2 regions of the Embleya sp. NBC_00888 genome follow, and region 2 is predicted to be linked to the other one. Evidence: predicted binding sites of a transcription regulator. Region 2 holds the regulator's gene; the other holds the start of a gene.
The links. Region 2 encodes HspR, which represses chaperone genes until heat shock. Its sites were predicted from a motif close to TTGAGNNNNNNNNNCTCAA; they were not measured.
Positions count from the first base shown of each region.

Region 1: the regulator HspR is predicted to act here: its motif matches at 1,843-1,861, upstream of lon (endopeptidase La).

Region 1 is NZ_CP108784.1:6,634,483-6,637,890, forward strand. Features, by position in the region: gene OG948_RS28295 (NADPH-dependent FMN reductase) at 1-3, opposite strand, end outside; gene OG948_RS28300 (MFS transporter) at 193-1,434, opposite strand; gene lon (endopeptidase La) at 1,895-3,408, shown strand, end outside.
Region 2 is NZ_CP108784.1:4,648,661-4,652,068, reverse strand. Features, by position in the region: gene grpE (nucleotide exchange factor GrpE) at 1-389, shown strand, start outside; gene dnaJ (molecular chaperone DnaJ) at 511-1,683, shown strand; gene OG948_RS19530 (heat shock protein transcriptional repressor HspR) at 1,685-2,158, shown strand; gene OG948_RS19525 (TIGR03767 family metallophosphoesterase) at 2,338-3,408, shown strand, end outside.

The DNA.
Region 1 (3,408 bases), 2.0 Mb from region 2:
CATGGGATCCCCCAAGAAGATGAAGAGAAGTGCGAACGAGTCCTGTGCGGGCCCGGAATCGGTTCCGTCCGAGCGCCTGGTGAAGACGTTAGAAGTTCAAGTCGACTTCAGGTCAAGCCCGGCTCCGCACTTCTCTTCCCGAGTCGTCACCCGGACCCGGCCCGGGGGTTGCCGGTGCCGAGGGGAAATCGTTCAGGCGCGCTTCGAGTCCGTCGCCGTCGGGGACGCCTCGTCCGGGCCGCCGAGGGTGGTCAGGACGGCGATCGTGGCCAGGGCCACGGCACCGGCGCACACCATGACCGTCGAGGGGGAGGAGGCGTCGACGACGGCGCCGCCGGCGAGCGCGCCGCTGGCCAGGGTGAGCTGGAACGACGACGTGAACACGACCGTGGCGGCTTCTTGGGCGTGCGGCGCGGAGCGGGCGAACCAGGTCTGCGAGCAGGCCGGGACGGCGCCGTAGGCCAGGCCCCACACCACGAGTAGGCCGATCGCGCCCGCGTCCCGGCGGCCGAGGAGTGGGAACAGCAGCGTGGCGACGGCGATCAGCGCCGCGCACGTGACGAATGTCGCGCGCAGGTCGCGGACCATCGTCACGCCGGCGACGAAGTTGCCGATGATGCCGGCCACGCCGAAGGCCAGCAGATAGACGCCGATCAGCTCCCGGTCCACCCGGGTGACCTGCTCCAGGAACGGCGTCACGTACGTGTAGGCGCCGAAGTGCGCGATCACGATCAGGCAGGTCGCGGCGAGGCCGATCCGGATGCCGGTGCCGCGCAGCAGAGCGCGCAACACCCGGGCCCGGGTGACCTCGAGCGCGGGCAGCGGCGGCAACAGCACGGCGAGCGCGATCGCCACGCCCAGCGCGAGCACGCCCATGACCACGAACGAGGCGCGCCAGCCGATGTGTTCGCCGAGCTGCGTACCGGCCGGCAGGCCCAACACGGAGCCGGCCGGAACGGCCGCGAAGATCACGGCGGTTGCCGTACCCACCCGCTCCGTGCGCACCAACCGAGGCGCCAGTCCGGCCCCGATCGACCAGAACCCGCCGATGGTGACCCCCACCAGCGCCCGCGCCACCAACACCACCCAGAACGCGGGCGCGATGGCCGCGAGGAAATTCGCCGCCGCCAACAGCACGATCAGCGCGACCAACATCGTGCGCCGATCCAGCCGCCCGGTGGACACCGTCACCACCGGCGCGCAGACCGCCGCCAACAGGCCCGGTACGACCATCAACCACCCCGCCGTGCCGTCCGAGACGTCGAAGTCGTCCCCGATCGGCGTCAACAACCCGATCGGCAGAATCTCGGTCGTCACGATCGCGAAGATCCCGACCGACAGACACACCACGCCCGGCCAGTACCGGCGCGGCTCCGCCGCGTGCGATCCGGGTGCGTCGGCGGTGTGCGAGTCGGCTCCGGCAATGACGGACATGACGTCCCTTTCGGCAGGGCGGGGGAGGGGACCCCGACAACGGGGAGTCCCAGTACAACCGCCCCCGCCGCCCCGGGTCTGGCGGTATCCCGCCCTCAACGTCATCCCGCCCTCGACGTCACGAGCCCGGCGCCCCCCGACCTCCCGACCTCCCGACCTCCCGACCTCCCGACCTCCCGACCTCCCGACCTCCCGACCTCCCGACCCCCGACCCCCGACCCCCGACCCCCGACCTCCCGACCCCCGACCTCCCGACCTCCCGACCCCCGACCTCCCGACCTCCCGACCCCCGACCCCCGCCTCCCGGCCCCGGCCCCGGCCTCCCGCCTCCCGGCCTCCGGTCGAAGGGCTTCGCTGTGGGCGAACAGGGATCGGGAGGGTGGGGGAACAAAGAGGGGCTCTTGTTTCTTGAGTCAGTGCAGCGCAACTTTTTCGACTGTGGCTACCTGAGGGGCATGACATGAGCGAGACCATCGGGACCCTGACCCTGCCGGTTCTTCCGCTGGACGACGTGGTCGTCCTCCCCGGCATGGTGGTCCCGCTCGAACTCGATGACGCGGAGACCCGTGCCGCCGTGGATGCCGCGCGGGCCGCCGCGGGGCGGTCCGCCGGACCCGGCATCCGTAGTGAGAGCAAGGCGCGGGTGCTGCTTGTTCCGCGTGACGACGGGCAATACCCCGCGGTGGGCACGCTCGGGGTGATCGAGCAGGTCGGCCGGCTGCCCGGGGGTGAGTCGGTCGTGGTGGTGCGCGGCGAGAGCCGGGTGCGGATCGGTACCGGAACCACCGGCCCCGGCGCGGCGCTGTGGGTCGAGGCGACCCGGGTGGCGGACGTCGAGGCGGACGAGCACACCCACGAGCTGGCCCGCGAGTACAAGGCCCTGGTCACCACCGTGCTGGGCAAGCGCGGCGCGTGGCAGGTGGTCGACCACGTACAGGCGCTGGAGGACCCGAGCGACCTGGCGGACAACTCCGGCTACGCCCCGTACCTGACGCTTCAGCAGAAGATCGAGGTCCTGCAGACCGTCGACGTCCAGGAGCGGCTGACCAAGGTCGTCGGCTGGACCCGGGACCACCTCGCCGAGCTGGATGTGGCCGAGACGATCCGCAAGGACGTCCAGGAGGGCATGGACAAGCAGCAGCGCGAGTTCCTGCTCAAGCAGCAGCTCGCCGCGGTGCGCAAGGAGCTCAACGAGCTCAACGGCACCCCGGACAGCGAGGAGGAGGACTACCGCGCCCGGGTCGAGGCGGCGAACCTGCCGGAGAAGGTGCTGGCCGCCGCGCTCAAGGAGGTCGACAAGCTGGAGCACGCCTCCGACGCGTCGCCCGAGGGCGGCTGGATCCGCACCTGGCTGGACACCGTGCTGGAAATGCCGTGGAACGAGCGCAGCGAGGACGCGTACGACATCGCCGAGGCGCGTGCGATCCTGGACGCGGACCACTCCGGCCTGGTGGACGTCAAGGAGCGCATCGTCGAGTACCTCGCGGTGCGCAAGCGCCGCGAGGAGCGCGGGCTGGGCGTGGTCGGCGGCCGGCGGTCCGGCGCGGTACTGGCCCTGGTCGGTCCGCCCGGTGTCGGCAAGACCTCGCTGGGCGAGTCGGTGGCCCGCGCGATGGGTCGCTCGTTCGTCCGGGTCGCGCTCGGCGGCGTGCGCGACGAGGCCGAGGTCCGCGGCCACCGGCGCACCTACGTCGGCGCCCTGCCCGGTCGCATCGTCCGGGCGATCAAGGAGGCGGGCAGTATGAACCCCGTCGTCCTGCTCGACGAGATCGACAAGGTCGGCTCGGACTACCGCGGCGACCCGACCGCGGCCCTGCTGGAGGTGCTCGACCCGGCCCAGAACCACACCTTCCGCGACCACTACCTCGAGGTCGAACTCGACCTCTCCGACGTGGTGTTCCTGGCCACGGCCAACGTTCTGGAGACGATCCCCGAGCCGCTGCTCGACCGGATGGAACTGGTCCGGCTCGACGG
Region 2 (3,408 bases):
TCGAGCGGGACCGCAACGTGGCGGGCGAACTGGCCGCCATCAAGGTGCTGAGCGAACTGCTGCCGGTGCTCGACGACATCGGTCGGGCCCGGGACCACGGCGAACTGGCGGGCGGCTTCAAGTCGGTCGCCGAGTCGCTGGAGTCGATCGTGGCCAAGATGGGGCTGCAGAGCTTCGGTTCCAAGGGCGACCCGTTCGACCCGACGGTGCACGAGGCGCTGCTGCATTCGTACGCGACCGATGTCACCGAGCCCACGTGCGTGGAGATCCTGCAGCCCGGCTACCAGGTCGGCGAGCGGATCATCCGTCCGGCGCGGGTGGCGGTCGCGGAGCCCACAGCGGACGCCGAGGGCGGTCCGGAGGAGTCGGGCGAAGCGGCCGGAAGCTGAACCGTCACCGGGAACCAGACAACGAGAAGCGGAGAGGAGGGACGCCGATGCGCGGGTGGAGTGGATCCGGAAACGGGCGCTCGGAGCACGAGGGCACCCCGACCCGATCGGCGAGGGGCGCATGAGTACGAAGGACTACCTGGAGAAGGACTACTACAAGGTGCTCGGCGTCCCCAAGGACGCCGGCACCGCCGAGATCAAGAAGGCCTACCGCAAGCTCGCCGTCGAGTTCCACCCGGACAAGAACAAGGGTGACACCAAGGCGGAGGAGCGGTTCAAGGAGATCTCGGAAGCCTACGACGTGCTCGCCGACGACAAGCGGCGCAAGGAGTACGACGAGGCACGGACCCTGTTCGGCAGCGGGGGCGGCTTCCGCGGCCCCGGCGGCGGGCAGGGCGGCGCCGGCGGCTTCCCCTTCGACCTCGGCGACATCTTCGGTGGTCAGCAGGGCGGCGCGGGCAACACCGGCGGCCTCGGCGACATCTTCGGCGGGCTGTTCGGCGGCGGTCGGCAGACCGGACGGCAGCAGCCCCGACGCGGCTCGGACGTGGAGTCCGAGGTCACCCTCGGCTTCGCGGACGCGGTGGACGGCGCGACCGTCCCGATCCGGCTGACCAGCTCCGAGCCGTGTCGGCACTGCAACGGCACGGGCGCGGCCGCGGGCACCACCCCGCGGATGTGTCCCACCTGCGCGGGTTCGGGCAACGTCAGCCGTCCGCAGGGCGGCTTCGGCTTCTCCGAGCCGTGCCGCGACTGCAAGGGCCGCGGGCTGCTGGTGGACGACCCGTGCATCGTGTGCAACGGCAGCGGTCGGGCCAAGAGTTCGCGCACGATGCAGGTCCGGATCCCGGCCGGGGTCCAGGACGGACAGCGGATCCGGCTCAAGGGCAAGGGCGCTCCCGGCGAGCGCGGCGGCCCCTCCGGCGACCTGTACGTCGTGGTGCACGTCAAGACGCACTCCGTATTCGGCCGCAAGGGCGACAACCTCACCGTCACCGTGCCGGTCACCTTTCCGGAGGCGGTGCTGGGGGCGGAGGTCACCGTGCCCACCCTGGGCGGCATCCCGGTCACGCTCAAGCTTCCCGCGGGCACGGGCAACGGCCGTACGCTGCGCGTCCGCGGGCGCGGTGCGGCACGCAAGGACGGCACTCGGGGCGATCTCCTGGTCACCGTCGAGGTGACGGTCCCACAGCAGCTGAACGACAAGGCGCGTGAGGCGCTGGAGGCGTTCCGCGAGGCGACCGTCGCGCACGATCCCCGAGCCGATCTGTTGGACGCGGCGAAGGGGGCATGACATGCGACCGGGCGGCTTGGGCGGCGACGGCGGCATCGGCGGGCGGCGTGGCTACGAGATCGACGAGACCTCTCCGGTCTACGTGATCTCGGTGGCCGCACAACTGTCCGGCCTGCATCCGCAGACGCTGCGCCAGTACGACCGACTCGGCTTGGTCTCGCCGGACCGCACGGCCGGTCGCGGGCGGCGCTACTCCGCCCGCGACATCGTCCAGCTGCGCGAGGTGCAGCGGCTCTCCCAGGAGGCCGGCATCAACCTCGCCGGGATCAAGCGGATCCTGGAGCTGGAGAACCAGGTGCTCGCGCTGAGCGTGCGGGTGGCCGAGTTGGAGCACGCGCTGCACGAGGCGACGGACGCGAGCGCCCGGCGCGAAGCGGCCGTACACGCGTCCTACCGACGCGATCTGGTCCCGGTCCGGCCGCAGGCGGGCACCGCGCTCGTGGTGTGGAAGCCCAGGCGCGGGCGCAGCGACTGACGACCGGCGCGCGGGCCGCACGAGATCCGGGAGGGGCGGGGCTTCGGCCGCGCCCCTTCGTCCGTGTGGGCCGCGGCCTCGTTCGTGTGGGTCGGGCCCCCCGTTTCGTGCGGGGCGGGCGTTCGGGCGGGCTCGGCACATCCTTGATGCCGCTCGATACGCGTCAGTAGGGTCGCCGCATGAAGCCGAATCGTCGGGACGTCCTGAAGTACTCGGCCGCGGGCGCGGCACTGCTGGGAGCGGCGGCGTGCACCGACGCCGAGGAGTCGCCGGTCAACAAGTCGAGCGACGCGCCCAAGTCCGGCGCCCCGACCTCGGGCGGCGCCGCCGGCGCGGCCGGCAGCACCCTGGAGCGCACCCTGCTGCTCGGCCCGCCCGGCCCGGGCGGTTATCGCAAGGTGGTCGCCGGCCCCGGCGAACCGCACCTGTTGCGCACCGAGTTGGCCCCCGGCGCCGGTCCCGGCGACAAGACGAAGAGCCGGCCCCTGGTGGCCTTCACCCAACTGACGGACATCCACATCCAGGACTCCCAGTCGACCGCGCGGGTGGACTTCCTGGACCGGCACAGCGACAAGGACCAGCCGTTCGCCAAGCTGCTGCCGTTCCAGTCGTCGTACCGCCCGCAGGAGGTGCTGACGGCGCAGATCGCCGAGGCGATGGTGCAGTCGCTCAACCGGATCGGCAAGGGCCCGGCGCTGGGCCAACCCCTGGCGTTCACCATCTGCACGGGCGACAACACCGACAACATCCAGTTCAACGAGTTGCGTTGGTACATAGACGTGCTCGACGGCGGCAAGAAGGTCACCCCCGACTCGGGCGACCGGAACAAGTACGAGGGTCCGATGGACGCGGTCGCGTACAACGACCGCTACTGGCACCCGGACGGCACGCCGGCCGGGCAGAAGGACGACCTGCCCAGGCGCGAGTTCGGGTTCCCCACCGTGCCAGGTCTGCTCGACGCGTGCCGACGTCCGTTCGAGGCGACCGGCCTGAAGACCCCGTGGTACACCGCGTACGGCAACCACGACGGGCTGGTCCAGGGCAACCTGCCGGTCAACGAATTGCTGAGCAAGGTCGCGGTCGGCGACGAGAAGGTGCTCGACATATCCGCGAAGGAGACCGTCGTCGCGCTCGCGGTCGGACTGCAGAGCGGCAAGCCGGACGCGCTCGCCGCACTGATGTCGGGCCCCAAGCGCAAGGTCACCGCCGACCCGGACCGGCGGCTGATCGACCGCGCGGAGACGATCAAG